2 regions of the Bacillus sp. D48C genome follow, and region 1 is predicted to be linked to the other one. Evidence: a T-box and tRNA genes for the amino acid it is inferred to sense, from the RefSeq annotation. Region 1 holds a T-box; the other holds one or more tRNA genes.

Region 1 (7,843 bases):
CATTTGCTTTGTCGAAATTAATCTCCCGGTCTCTTCACAAATACCGTACATGTCTATTTCCATTTTAAATAATGCACGTTCTACATCCTTTAAATCCTCTTTTATATCATGTAATAGCAATTTTTTCTTTATCTCTTCCTTAATTTCATATCCAAGCTCTTGGCTGAACTCGACATCATATTTGTGCATTACTTCTTTAGCTAGTCTCTCTTGCAACTCTTTTCTCATCAATTGCAATTCTTCTTTTATTTCCATGTAGATTTCATTCACGTGTACATTCCTCCTAGCTGTAATGTACAGTTAGTGTGTCCGAAATTTATTTGCTTACCTCACACACATTTTTCCTTCACAGGAAAGAGCCTGAAAGTTATTTTGATATATCATCAAAATAAAAAACTGACTGCATAAATAGCAGTCAGTTTTTTATTATTTTACATAGTTTTCTTTCACAACTGTTGCACAACGCTCACATAATGTTTCATGTTCAGCATCTTTACCAATTGTTTCTGAAACTACCCAACAACGTTCACATGTTTCACCAGTTGCTTGAGCAACAACAACCGCTGTATGTTCATACTTCGGTGCATCTGCTGGCGCTTCTTCCATCATACCACCAAGTTTATACTCAGAAACGATGAATAATTGCTTTAAGTCTTCGCTAATAGACTCTAACATAGCTTTCATTTCTGCAGTTGGATATAGCGTAATGCTTGCATTTAATGACTTACCGATTACTTTTTCATTACGAGCTACTTCTAGTGCTTTTAACACGTCATCACGTAATGTCATAAATGCATCCCATTTTGTTTTTAATGCTTCCGCGTCATCTAATTGTACAGCTTCTGGCATATCAGTTAATTGTACACTTTCTTCTGTTACGCCTGGAATGTATGGCCATACTTCATCAGCTGTATGCGGTAAGATTGGTGTTACAAGTTTCGTTAACGCAACAAGAACATCATATAATACAGTTTGAATTGCACGACGATCTTCGTGGTTTGCACCTTCAATGTATAAAATATCTTTTGCAAAATCTAAGTAGAATGAACTTAAATCAATTGTACAGAAGTTATGAATTGCATGATACACAGCAGCGAAATCGTATGTCTCATATGCTTCTTTAACTTTTGTAATTAAGTCATTTAATTTCACTAACATGTAACGATCTACTTCACGAAGCTCAGCTACAGCTACTGCATTTTCACTTGGCTTAAAGTCGTCTAAGTTTCCTAATAAGAAACGGAATGTGTTACGGATTTTACGATACACTTCTGCTACTTGTTTTAAAATATCATCTGAAATACGTACGTCAGATTGATAGTCAACAGAAGATACCCATAAGCGTAAGATGTCTCCGCCTAATTGATCCATGATTTTCTTCGGTACGACGATGTTTCCAATCGACTTACTCATTTTACGTCCTTCACCATCTAGTACGAAACCGTGGCTTAGTACGCCTTTATATGGAGCTTTACCTGTTACAGCAACTGCTGTTGATAATGAAGAGTTAAACCAACCACGATACTGGTCAGATCCTTCTAAATATAAATCAGCTGGACGCTGTAAATCTTCGCGCTCTTCTAATACAGCTTGGTGAGAAGAACCTGAATCGAACCATACATCCATGATGTCTGTTTCTTTACGGAATTCGCCATTTGGGCTACCTGGATGTGTAAATCCTTCTGGTAATAGATCTTTCGCTTCACGCTCAAACCATACGTTAGAACCGTGTTCACGGAATAAATCTGCTACATGGTTAATTGTTTCATCTGTAATAATTGGATCGCCATTCTCAGCATAGAATACCGGAATTGGCACACCCCATGCACGCTGACGAGAAATACACCAGTCACCACGGTCACGAACCATATTATGAAGACGAGTTTCTCCCCATGCTGGTACCCATTTTGTTTCCGCTACAGCTTCTATTAATTCTTTACGGAATGCTTCAATAGATGCAAACCACTGTGCTGTCGCACGGAAAATAATTGGTTTTTTCGTTCTCCAATCATGTGGGTATGAATGCGTAATGAATGTTAGTTTCAGTAACGCGCCTACTTCTTCTAATTTTTCTGTAATTGGCTTGTTAGCTTTATCATAGAATAAGCCTTCAAATCCAGGTGCTTCATTTGTTAATACACCTTTATCATCAACTGGGCAAAGTACTTCTAATCCATACTTTTTACCAACAACGAAGTCATCTTCCCCGTGTCCTGGTGCTGTATGAACACAACCTGTACCTGCATCTGTTGTTACGTGATCTCCTAGCATTACTAATGAATCACGATCGTAGAATGGATGTTTTGCAACTGTGTACTCCAGTTCGCTACCTTTTACTGTTTTCACAACTTCAGCATTTTCCCACTCTAACGTTTTTGCAACTGTCTCAAACAGCTCAGAAGCAATGATATATTTCTCATCATTTACTTTTACAATGCTATATTCAAGCTCTGGGTGAACAGAAATACCTAAGTTTGCAGGTAATGTCCAAGGTGTTGTTGTCCAAATGATGTACTTTTCATCACCTTCTAATACGTTCTTTCCATCTTTTACAGGGAATGCTACGTAAATAGATGCTGATTTTTTATCTTGATATTCAATTTCAGCTTCTGCTAAAGCAGATTCACTCGTTGGAGACCAGTAAACTGGTTTTTGACCTTTATAGATATAACCTTTTTTCGCCATGTCACCAAACACTTTAATTTGTTGTGCTTCATAAGCGGGCTCTAAAGTAATATATGGATTATCCCAATCTGCACGTACACCTAGACGCTTAAATTGTTCACGTTGACGTTCTACTTGTTCATATGCATACTCTGCACATAACTTACGGAACTCAGCAACTGTCATTTCTTTACGCTTTACACCTTTATTTGTTAAAGCTTGTTCAATTGGTAAACCGTGCGTATCCCATCCTGGAACATATGGCGCACTAAAACCAGTCATTGATTTATAACGAACAATAAAGTCTTTTAATACTTTATTTAATGCATGTCCCATATGAATGTCACCATTCGCATATGGAGGTCCATCATGCAATACAAATAAAGGACGACCTTTTGTATGTTCTTGTACTTTTTCGTAAATATTCATTTCAGCCCATTTTTCTTGCATTGCAGGCTCACGTTTTGGTAAGTTCCCACGCATTGGGAACTCTGTTTTCGGCATCAGTAATGTATTTTTGTACTCCATGCTCAATTCCTCCTTACATGTATATAAGAAATACTTAAAAAACGGAATAAAAAAGAGACTTTCTCATCCCAAAAAGGGACGAGAAAGTCTCCCGCGGTACCACCCTAGTAGATCATATACATATGTATAGAATCCTCTTATATTCTTAACGCGAATACACGCCTACGCTTACTCTATTTGTTCAGCGCGGAACTCCAGGGTGATATTCCCACTATCTCCTTATCCTGAGCTTACACCGTCCTCAGTTCGCTATATAAGGTTTGAAAAGGTACTTATCCCTATCTTCGTTTTTCTTAATAAATATGTTGTTTAAAATTATATGTAATAATGAGAAAAACGTCAAGCTTACACTGTTTCTTCTTTTTTCAACAGTTCATCTACTTCGTCTTCTAACTCAATTAGTTTATCCCAATCATCGTTGTTTAACATTTCAAGCTGTGTTTCTAATAACATACGGAAACGAGTTCGGAATACTTTCGCTTGTTTCTTTAACTCTTCAATATCAAAAGCAACTTTTCTTGATTTTACTAATGCTTCGTTAATAATACGATCAGCATTCTTTTCAGCTTCACGCACAATTAATTTCGCTTCTTTTTGCGCATTACGTTTTACTTCTTCCGCTGCTTCTTGCGCAACAACGATAGATTTGTTTAACGTATCTTCAATATTAGAGAAATGATCTAACTTCCCTTCTAACTGCGCAACTTTTTCTTCTAAAGCTTTTTTCTCACGAATGACCAATTCATAATCTTTGATAATTTGATCAAGAAACTCATTTACTTGATCTTCATCATAGCCACGGAATCCGCGACCAAATTCTTTGTTATGAATATCTAATGGTGTTAACGGCACAACGCCACCTCCAAGTAGTTATCTAAATTTCCTCTTTCAATTATATCTTTTCTTCGACAAAATAGGAGGATTTCCTTCTAAAAAACCAATCATTTTAGTATACCATACAAAATTCTCCATTTGTCGCGTTTTGTTCTACCTTCTACAGAAAATAATTTACTTCGGCCATATCCTCTAACAGAGAAAACGTCTCCTGGATAACATTCATAAGAAGTTTGTTCCACTATTTTCCAATTAACTTTTACTAAACCATTTTTAATTAAAGGTTGTACTTTCTGTCTAGATAAATGTAACATTTCAGCTAACATAACATCTAAACGAAGTGAAGAAACCGTTCCAGATTTCTCCCCCCACGTTTCATGTATCTGTAGAATTTGTTCTCCTTGTACTGCTGATAAGGAGACTTTTACTTTTCCTATTGCTTGTAAGTTCATCTCAATGTACGATACGATTTCTTTCGCAACTACAATTTGGGCACGATTTTCTTGCAGCAAAATATCACCACATTTTTCTCTCGTTAAACCAAGAGACATAAATGTACCTAATATTTGCCTATGTTCTAGCGTATAAAACTTGGAAGGATAGTCAATTTCTAATACTTCTACTTGAAATTCTTCTTCATTTAATTTTAGATAGTCTGGATAAATGAGTGCTCTTTTACGCTCTGCATTAGGCGTTGCACCACCAAATTGCACAGCAACATCTCCTTGTCCAATTACCATAGAAACAATTTGTTGCTGTCTTGGATCAAGGAAATCTGTTAATTTCACTTGATGGTACTCCGCCGTTCGCTTCCACTCTAGCACTTTATCTACAAAGACCTCTTCATCAGGCCTAAAATGTTCGTAAATGCTCATGTATTTAACCTCTTACTATAAGAAATAGCCGAACAAGCTGAACAAACCACTTTTAGCAAGTTTTAACGCAAAAATCGCAACGAGTGGAGAAATATCAATCATACCCAGCGGCGGAATAAATCTGCGGAATGGTTCTAAATACGGTTCACAAATTCGCGCCAAGAACTCTCCAAAAGATGATTCCTTTGCACCAGGAAACCATGATAGGAGAATGTAAATAATCAGTGCCCACGAGTAAATCTCGATAGCAGAACTTAACACCATTAAAACTGTTGTCATGGCGTATTACCACCTCTTTATATTTGTTTCTTCTTCTTCACCGAATAACTCTGAAATTGCACCAACAATATCAACATTTTCAGGTGTACACATAAATGTTTTCGGTCCTATTTTTTGAATGTCCCCGCCTATAGCGTATACAGTACCACTTAAAAAGTCAACGATACGTACCGCTTGATCAGTAGACATTCTCTGCAAATTAATTACAACAGCTCGTCTACCTTTTAGGTGGTCCGCAATCCCTTGCGCTTCCGAATATGTGCGTGGTTCTAATAAAACAACTTTTGAAGATTGTTTTGCTGTTTCAATACTCACAACATTTTGCTTCGGTTGCGCTTTCGGAAACGTAACATCTTGTTGTTCTGGTGGATCTTGCTGCTTTTTCATGTCTGTTTGCTCCTTTTCATAACCATATTGAGCTGCTTCTTTTTCTTCCGGTGTATCAAAAAAGAAGTATTTTACTTTTGACCAACTCATAATAAGATTCTCCTTCCTTTTACGCTTTTCCTACTAAAATCGTTCCCAAACGAATATATGTAGCCCCTTCTTCAATTGCAATCGTGTAATCGTTGGACATTCCCATTGATAATTCTTTACATGGCGCATGTAATAACTCTAGCTCCTGCACCTCTGTTTGTAGCATACGTAATTCCTTAAAACAGCGTCTGATTTCTTCCTCTTCTTCTGTAAATGGAGCCATCGTCATTAGTCCGACCACTTCAATTTTATCGAATTCTTGCAAACTTTGAATAAAAGAAACAACCTCTTCTATTGCCAATCCTTGCTTCGATTCTTCAGATGAGGTTTTCACTTGAATAAAGCATTTCACTTTCTTATCAGCACGTTTCTGAATTTCTTTCGCCAGGGAAAGACGATCTAACGAATGTAAATAATCAATTTCATTAATGATTTCTTTTACTTTTCTCGTTTGTAATGAGCCAATAAAGTGCCAATTAACTTTTGAACCGAAATGCTCGTATTTCTGTAAGAAACCTTCATTTCTATTTTCACCTAAATCGATAATTCCAGCTTCAATTACTTCGTTTGTTTTTTCAATCCCTACAGTTTTTGTCACTGCAACAAGTTTAATATCTTGCAACGAACGTCCAGCTCGAGCGCAAGATTCTTTAATAGCTTCGTTTACAATCACTAAATTTTCTTGTACTGTCACTTGCTTCCTTCCTCCTTAAAACCTATGAAACTCAACATTCTTCCTGTCTTACCTTGATCACGACGATGAGAGAAAAATAGTTGCTCTTCACAGCTTGTACAAAGAGATGACATTACAATATGCTCTTCTTTTATGCCTGCTTGTACACATAATATACGATTAATTTCTTTTAAATTAATTGCGTACTGCCCGTCAGAAATTTTTTGATGAGGAACAGCACCGCTAACTACTTCCTGTGCTGCTGTTAATACACGATCATCCACAACATAACAACAAGATCCGATCGACGGCCCAATTGCAACATGAATTTCATCACTTGAAATACCTTCTGCATTCCACTTTTGAATCATTTCCTTTGCAATCTCTTGTACAGTGCCTTTCCATCCAGCATGCGCAAGTCCTATCATACCATGTGATGGTGCATAAAAATAGAGCGGAACACAATCCGCGTAACAAGACGTTAACAGAACATCTTCATTACTCGTATAAATGCCATCTGTTTTTGAAATGCCGTCCTCATATGAATAGACGCCACTTCCTTTTTCCTGTTGCCCTACTTTTTCAACATGATGAGCATGAACTTGTTCAGAGCAAATCCAGTTTTCTAATGGTTTTTGTAACTTATTTGCTAAAATGCGTCTGTTTTCATGAACGTTCTCCACGATATCATTCACATGTAATCCTAAATTCATCGCATGAAAGGAGCCCGTACTTATCCCACCATCTTTTGTCGTAAATCCAGCAGTAATGTTTCCAAGTTCTTTCCACGCTTGTAAATACAGTATACCGTCCACATATTTAAATGGTTCTCTCATAATAAAGCGGCTCCTTTTAATTAAAATAACAGAAAAAAGCATGGTACTTCCTGTCTATTTTACCATACTTTTATTTTTTCATAATCCTAACAGAAAAAAAAGAGGAATTTGTAATATTCTTTATGAAATTGTCGGTGTTTGTATTGATTCTGTTACAGAATTAACAGGATTTACTCTTACAAGTATGACATCTTCCCCAATTTTCACAATTTCCTTCCAAGGAATTACAATCTCAACATCTTTTCCAAAAATACCTAGCATACGTGTCTGTTTGGAAATAATAACAGAACAAATTTTCCCTGTGTTCATATCAATTTCAATATCTCCAATATTCCCAATCCTTTTTCCATCTGAAATATTTATAACATCCTTCATCTGTAACTCTGAAATTCGTATCACCATTTTTATCCTCTCCCTTATATGACGAATTGGAAACTGTTTCTCATATTTACAGGAAGCCACCTATACGAAACACCATGCTAGTTTCATTATATGAACACTAATCCCCTACTATGAGCACAAACCATATTACATATAAAAAGGTCTCACCATAATTGGTGAGACCTTATCCTTGAATCGTTTTATTCATTTGTTTAATGGCTGACTTCTCTAAACGTGATACTTGCGCTTGGGAAATCCCAATTTCTTCTGCAACTTCCATCTGTGTCTTTCCTTGG
Region 2 (7,809 bases), on a different contig from region 1:
TTGGTGAAATTGCAGTTATTGGTGGAATGTTTGCTTCGTATCAACTTGATTTAGCGCCAGGTGGTACAATTGTTATGATAGCAGTTCTTATTTTAATCGGTGCGATTTTATGGAAGAAGAAAAAAACTGCATAAAGTAGGGATAGGTATGAATCTAACGGAAGCTTTACGCCTAATGAAAGAAAAAGGATACAAACATACTGGAAAAAGAGAAGAGATGCTCAGATTATTTGCAGCACATAATCGTTATTTAACTGCGAAAGACGTTTTAGAGCATATGAAAGACGACTATCCAGGGCTTAGTTTTGATACGATTTATCGTAACTTAACAGTTTTTGCTGAGATTGGTGTTTTAGAACAAACGGAATTAAATGGTGAAAAACATTTTCGTTTTACTTGTTCTATTATGGAACATCATCATCATTTTATTTGTTTGGATTGTGGGGGGACGAAAGAGATTACTTCCTGCCCAATGGATTTTATGAATAAAGATTTTACTGGTTATGAAGTAACGGGTCATAAGTTTGAAATATATGGTCGTTGTCCAAAATGTGCAAAGTAAAAGCTCGTCGGTTATATAACTGACGAGCTTTTTTACGTAGAAAAGAAGGTTGCTCACAAATATTGTGGCAACCTTCTTTTTATTGTTCTTGTGTCTCTTTTTCTTTTTCTCGTTCAGCAGCCATTTCAGCAGCAATTACGTCGATTTCTTTTTTCAGTTCTTCTACCATTGTTTCTTCTGGTACTTTACGAACGACTTGCCCTTTACGGAATAATAATCCCTCTCCACGTGCACCAGCAATACCGATATCAGCTTCACGAGCTTCACCAGGGCCATTTACAGCGCAACCAAGTACTGCAACTTTAATTGGTACTTGAAGTGTAGAGATGTATTCTTCCACTTCGTTAGCGATGCTAATTAAATCGATTTCAATACGACCACAAGTTGGACAAGAGATAAGTGTCGCTGCGTTAGACGCAAGACCGAATGATTTTAATAATTCACGAGCAACTTTTACTTCTTCAACTGGATCAGCACTTAATGAAATACGTAGTGTATTTCCGATGCCTTTACTTAAGATTGCTCCAAGACCAGCGGCACTTTTTACAGTTCCAGCAAACAATGTTCCAGATTCTGTAATACCTAAATGTAATGGGTAATCAAAAGCGCGAGCAGCTTTCTCGTATGCTTCGATTGCTAAGTTAACATCAGAGGCTTTCATAGATACGATAATATCGTGGAAATCTAAGTCCTCTAAAATTTTAATATGATGTAGCGCGCTCTCAACCATACCATCTGCAGTTGGGTACCCGTACTTTTCTAAAATGTGACGCTCTAATGAACCGGCGTTTACACCAATACGGATTGGAATACCGCGCTCTTTTGCTGCATTTACAACAGCTTCTACTTTATGGCGACGACCAATATTACCTGGATTGATACGTACTTTATCAATGCCACCTTCAATTGCTTTTAAAGCAAGGCGATAATCAAAATGAATATCAGCAACAAGTGGAATGTTGATTTGTTTTTTTATATCAGCAATAGCATCTGCTGCGCGTTCATCTGGAACGGCAACGCGGACGACTTGACAGCCGGCTTCTTCTAAACGCTTGATTTCAGCAACTGTTGCTTCAACATCATGTGTTTTTGTTGTTGTCATACTTTGTATAATTAATTCATTATTACCGCCGATTGTTAAATTACCGACTTTAACTGGACGTGTTTTTGTACGATGAGTCATTTCATTCACGAATAGATCGCTCTCCTTATAAAAGAAGTTTCTTATTTAGTCCCTCATATCAATGATAGTATACGTGATATAGGGCTATAGAAACCGAAGTGCTCGGTTTCACTTTTACTATTGTATCAGCGCCTTTATGTAATTGACAAGGATTAAGTGATAGCTTATTGATATAACGGGAATTTATAAGACTTTCCAATTTGGATTTTTGTAGCAGATGTACTTTTGTTTAATAGTTTAAAGTCGTCAATGACTTTTTCTATGGAAGGAATTTTTTTCTTGTTAATTTGTTCTGTAATAGAAAGAACTGTCTCACCAGTTTTTACTTCAATTGTTTTATAGGATGTATCCGTTTCTTTTTCTGTTTTATTCTCTTTATTTTGTTGGTTGTCTGCGTTCTCTTTTTTAATCGTTTGGGCAGAGGTTGTTTTTTTATATGAACTTAACATCGGTAAAGTACCGATTTTTATATCGTAATAAAATACATAACCGAGAACAAGCACGAATAGGAATATACCTAACCTCTTCATATTCTTCACTCCTTTGCTAGGAATATATGCTTGTCCAAAAAAAAAATGCCTATTTAGGCATTTTTTTATTTTTCTTTCGGTTGGGGTACCTCTTTAATCGTTAAGTATAGAACGATTAAAACAACAGCGATATAAATGAATGTTGCCCCAGGTACGACGATTTTGAATAAGTCCATAATCATGAAGAAAATGGTTGGGATTGTGTAGCTGTATGCAGTTAGTGTCCAAACTTGTTTATAGGATAGTTTACGTTGACCGCTCATAGCAGAACCGATGAACGCAAGTAAGGTCACGCCTACAAAAGTGATGAATAATTGGAATAGGTACACTAAGAATCCGATAACGAATAATAAAATTGGATAAATATTATCGAATAAAGAAATAAATTCTTGTAGATCTTTTTTCTCAAGAGATGCACCTAACAAATCGTTATAAGAATACGTTTGTGTTTGACCATTTCCCATAGAGACTACTTTATCTTTTAAAACAAATAAACCTGTTTTATTTTGATATTTTTCTAGGTCTGTTGAATTTGGATCAAATACGAAAAGTGCATTTCCTTCTTCTTTTTCAATGGGTTGATCAATATCGGCTTTTAGTTCGCCATTTTCAATCTTAAAGTCAGGTAAATCTTTATCGATGACTTGATTTACCATGCCTACACCATCTTGGATAAAACTACCGTACAAAAAAGTTCTTGGAATAGTAGTAATTAAGCAAAGTAGCATAATATACAAAATGGTTTTACCGATTTTTTGAAAACGGAATAGCGCCATATCTTTAGGCGAGTATATGCTTTTTACGAATTGGGTAAATATGGACATAGATTCACTTCCTTTATGTATGTATAAAATCATTGTAACGTAGGAATCTAGAGAATCTCAAGATATATTATATTTACATATAGTGGAGATAACTAAATTTCTTTTTATTAACTTTCTTCTTTTAAATAAGAAAAATACAATTGACACTTTTCTTTTCTATATGGTAAATTTATCTTACCTTTCTTAAAGGGCATATCCGATAGGAATTCCTTTATTTGATATGTTGTTACATACATAATTGTGGACCCTTAGCTCAGCTGGTTAGAGCAGACGGCTCATAACCGTCCGGTCGTAGGTTCGAGTCCTACAGGGTCCATATCCATTTCGCATGTTTATTATGTTAGCAGGAAGCTTCCTTGTAGAAGGAAGCTTTTTTTACGGAATATATGAGCATTTTAATTGAAAAGAAGTGGGAATTTTGCTACTTTAATGATAGCAAGACAATGTGATTTATTTGTTTGCACCCTATGGCAATTAGGGTAGAATGAAGTTGTATGTCACTAAGTGGCAATACATAAACTGGGAGGAATATAACAATGGCAAAACACGAATTACCAAATTTACCTTATGCGTATGATGCTTTAGAGCCTCACTTTGACAAAGAAACAATGAACATCCATCATACAAAACATCACAACACGTATATTACAAACTTAAACGCTGCTTTAGAAGGTCATGCAGAATTAGCTGACAAAAGCGTAGAAGAATTAGTTGCAAACTTAAACGAAGTACCAGAAGCGATCCGTACAGCAGTACGTAACAATGGTGGCGGACACGCTAACCATACATTCTTCTGGACAATCTTATCTCCAAACGGCGGAGGACAACCTGTAGGTGAACTTGCAACTGCAATTGAAGCGAAATTCGGTAGCTTCGATGCATTCAAAGAAGAATTCGCAAAAGCTGGCGCAACTCGCTTCGGTTCTGGTTGGGCTTGGTTAGTAGTAAACAATGGTGAGTTAGAAGTAACAAGCACTCCAAACCAAGATTCTCCTTTAACTGAAGGTAAAACTCCAGTTATCGGTTTAGATGTTTGGGAGCACGCTTACTACTTAAACTACCAAAACCGTCGTCCAGACTACATCGGCGCATTTTGGAACGTTGTAGATTGGAACGCTGCTGAAAAACGTTACCAAGAAGCAAAATAATCGTAATAAATATAGAAAAAGCTAGGGGAGAGCCCCTAGCTTTTTTCTATGCTTTCCTTTTACATAATTGGGCTTGTCTTTGGAAGACTAGAACATGAAGTAAAGGAGAGTTGTGTATGAAGTGGAAACATATAATTGGTGACGTTGAAGTGAATCGGGATTTAGTGTTATTGCTCCTTATAGGAGGTTTATACACGCTCGCAATTTCTTTATCGAATACGTTTGTAAATATTTATTTATGGAAGCAAACACAAAATTATGTGAATCTTGGCTTGTATAATTTGGCCAGCGTTGTATTACAGCCTCTCACATTTCTTGTAGGGGGGAAATTAGCGAAACGTATCGATCGCTCGATTTTATTACGAATAGGAGTAGGAACGCTCGCAATTTTTTTTATCGTTGTTTTAGTGGCTGGAAAAAGTGCTTCTCAGTATATTTTATTAATGGGGGCTCTTTTAGGAGTAGGATACGGTTTTTACTGGTTGGCTTTTAACTTATTGACATTTGAAATTACAGAACCAGAAACAAGAGATTTCTTTAATGGATTTCTTGGACTTCTTACATCTTTCTCTGGGATGATTGGACCAATAGCAGCAGGATACACAATTTCACGCATGGAGAAATGGAGTGGTTATACTGTTATATTCTTTCTTTCATTAGTTTTATTTGCAATTGCTGTCGTCTTAAGTTTCTTTTTATCTAAAAGAGAATGTGAAGGGCGTTATGAAATTGTGCAAGTATTGAAAGAACGAAGAGTTGATAAAAATTGGGGAAAGATTACACGAGCTCATTTTGTCCAAGGATTGAGAGAAGGAACGTTTATTTTTGTCATTTCAGTATATGTGTATTTAGCAACTAATAGTGAGTTCGCATTAGGGAAATATAGTTTAGTGAACTCTGCTGTATCCTTTGTATGTTATTACTTGGTCGCTCGCATGTTAAAGAAAGAGTGGCGAAAAAAAGCAATTTTACTTGGGGGCATTATTTTATATGCTGTCGTCTTTTTAGTTATTTTCAATGTTACATACACGAAATTACTTATTTATGCGGCATGTATTGCGGTTGCATATCCTATTTTACTTGTTCCATACGGGTCAATGACATATGACGTAATTGGTAGAGCTAAAAATGCGAGAGAATGGCGTGTGGAATATGTCGTTGTCCGGGAGTTATGGTTAAATGCCGGAAGAATCTGTTCCATTTTAAGTTTTTTATGTGCTGTACTATTCTTTCCACCTGAAAAAAGTTTACCTTACTTATTATGTATTTTAGGTGCTGGACATTTTCTTATTTATTTTGCAGTTAAAAATGTCAAATATGATGGGGAAAATGCAGATAAAACAAGTGTTGTAACGCAAGGAACTACGCAGAATCAAACTGAACCAGAAGGTTAACTTCTCGTTTGTTTTATGCTAGAATAGAAAAAGATGTAAAACAGCAGTGAGGACACCTGTATGAAGGTGTCCCTTTCACATTACATAGCTGTTGGTAGAGGGGGTTTGTATGAGCAAGAAGCAGAAGCAAAATAAGAAAAAGACCCACGTTCCTTTTCGGTTAAACGTGCTGTTTTTCTGTGTGTTTTTAATGTTCTCCGCGGTTATTGTAAGGCTCGGATATGTACAAATTGTTCGCGGTGAAGAATATAAGAATGAAGTGGAGAAGAAAGAAAACTCAACGATAAGTAATCCTGTACCGCGTGGGAAAATATTTGACCGTTATGGGCGACCTGTAGTAGATAATGCAGCCATTCGTACTATTACATTTACAAAAATGAAAGGATCAACGGCAGAGGATCGCTTAGAAACAGCGAAAAAGCTAGCAGATTTGATTGAAGTACCGACAGATAAATTAACAGATCGCGATAAAAAAGATTATTGGCTTGCTATGCATAAAGAGGAAGCTAAAGAAAAAATTACGAATAAAGATCGTCAAGAGTTTAAAGATAAAAAAATTGATGATAAAGAATTAGACGAGCGTCAGCGAAGTCGTGTAACAGAAGAAGAGATTAATCAATTATCCGCAAAAGACCTAGAAATATTAGCGATTAAAAGTAAGATGGACGGCGGATATGCAATGACACCTCAAGTTATTAAAAAGGATGCTACAGAAAAGGAATATTCGATTATTAGTGAAAACCTAGCAGCATTACCAGGTGTAGATACGAATGTTGATTGGGATCGAAAATATACGTACGATGATTTATTCCGAAGTGTACTTGGTGGGGTGTCGACATCTGATGAAGGCTTACCGAGAGAAAGACTAGATTACTATCTTGTCCGTGATTATAATCGGAATGATCGAGTAGGCAAAAGTTATCTTGAACAACAGTATGAAGATAGCCTGCACGGTACGAAAGCAGAAGTTAGAAATGTTACAGATAAAAACGGTAATATTTTAGAAACGATTAATGTATCAAAAGGGCAAAGTGGTAATGACTTGAACTTAACAATTGATATGGAATTACAAAAGCGTGTAGAAGATATTCTTGCGAATAATTTAATGAGATTTAAAGGAAGCGAACCTCTTTTAGATCGCGCATTCGTTGTAATGATGAATCCGAAAAATGGTGAAGTTTTATCCATGGCTGGGAAACAATTAGTTAATGAAGATGGTCAAACGAAAGTAAATGACTTTGCATTAGGTACCATGACAAGTTCTTATCCGATGGGGTCAACTGTAAAAGGTGCAACAGTACTTACTGGATATCAAACTGGTGCGATTCAACCAGGGGCAGTACAATTGGATGAACCAATTAAATTAAAAGGTACACCTACGAAGTCGTCTTGGAAAACGATGGGATATATTAATGACCTTACAGCTTTAAAAATGTCTTCTAACGTTTATATGTTTAAAACAGCGATGAATATCGCTGGTGTTCCATATGTGAGAGGTGGTACGTTAGATATACCTCAAAAAGCATTTGATACGATGCGTTATTATTTCGGACAGTTTGGACTGGGTGTAAAAACAGGAATTGATTTACCCAATGAATCTGCTGGTCAGATGGGTAGAAGTAGTCAACCAGGTTTCTTACTAGATTTATCAATTGGACAGTATGATACGTATACACCGCTTCAATTAGCGCAATATATTTCGACGATTGCCAATGGCGGATATCGTATGCAACCACAAGTTGTAAAAGAAATTCGTCAACCAGCAGTGAAACCAGATGAAGTTGGGAAAGTTGTTCAATCTATGGAACCGAAAGTATTAAATCGTGTTGATATGCCAGAATCGCAAATTAAACGTGTTCAAGAAGGATTTAGACAAGTGTATAATGATTCAGGTGGTACAGCTACAAAATACTTTACAGGTGCAAAATATAAAGCGGCAGGGAAGACAGGTACCGCGCAAACTGTGTATGGCGGAGATAAAGAGATTGGTAGAAAGGCAAACGGTGAACGTGTGGAAACATATAACCTAACATTAGTAGGTTATGCGCCACTTGAAGATCCAGAAGTAGCATTCTCTGTTGTCGTTCCGTGGGTACATGATGATAAGACTGGTATTAATGGATATATTGGTCGTGAAATTATGGACGCTTACTTTGATTTGAAAAACAA

The links. The T-box of region 1 lies ahead of ileS2 (isoleucine--tRNA ligase). A T-box ahead of a tRNA ligase gene usually reads a tRNA of that ligase, here a tRNA-Ile.
Region 2: it encodes a tRNA-Ile, which carries the amino acid that the T-box ahead of ileS2 (isoleucine--tRNA ligase) is inferred to sense. The anticodon was not compared.

The regions. Positions count from the first base shown of each region.
Region 1 is NZ_JBKFAQ010000008.1:55,906-63,748, reverse strand. It holds gene ACLBXA_RS19250 (molecular chaperone DnaK) at 1-270, opposite strand, end outside; gene ileS2 (isoleucine--tRNA ligase) at 427-3,192, opposite strand; T-box leader at 3,264-3,486, opposite strand; gene divIVA (septum site-determining protein DivIVA) at 3,538-4,044, opposite strand; gene ACLBXA_RS19235 (YlmH family RNA-binding protein) at 4,134-4,901, opposite strand; gene ACLBXA_RS19230 (YggT family protein) at 4,917-5,180, opposite strand; gene ACLBXA_RS19225 (cell division protein SepF) at 5,187-5,657, opposite strand; gene ACLBXA_RS19220 (YggS family pyridoxal phosphate-dependent enzyme) at 5,677-6,351, opposite strand; gene pgeF (peptidoglycan editing factor PgeF) at 6,348-7,166, opposite strand; gene ACLBXA_RS19210 (YlmC/YmxH family sporulation protein) at 7,287-7,568, opposite strand; gene sigG (RNA polymerase sporulation sigma factor SigG) at 7,732-7,843, opposite strand, start outside.
Region 2 is NZ_JBKFAQ010000001.1:570,151-577,959, forward strand. It holds gene ACLBXA_RS03045 (metal ABC transporter permease) at 1-134, shown strand, start outside; gene ACLBXA_RS03050 (Fur family transcriptional regulator) at 148-561, shown strand; gene ispG (flavodoxin-dependent (E)-4-hydroxy-3-methylbut-2-enyl-diphosphate synthase) at 641-1,744, opposite strand; gene yqfZ (protein YqfZ) at 1,909-2,274, opposite strand; gene yqgB (protein YqgB) at 2,340-3,098, opposite strand; tRNA gene ACLBXA_RS03070 (tRNA-Ile) at 3,341-3,414, shown strand; gene sodA (superoxide dismutase [Mn]) at 3,635-4,246, shown strand; gene ACLBXA_RS03080 (MFS transporter) at 4,363-5,640, shown strand; gene ACLBXA_RS03085 (peptidoglycan D,D-transpeptidase FtsI family protein) at 5,750-7,809, shown strand, end outside.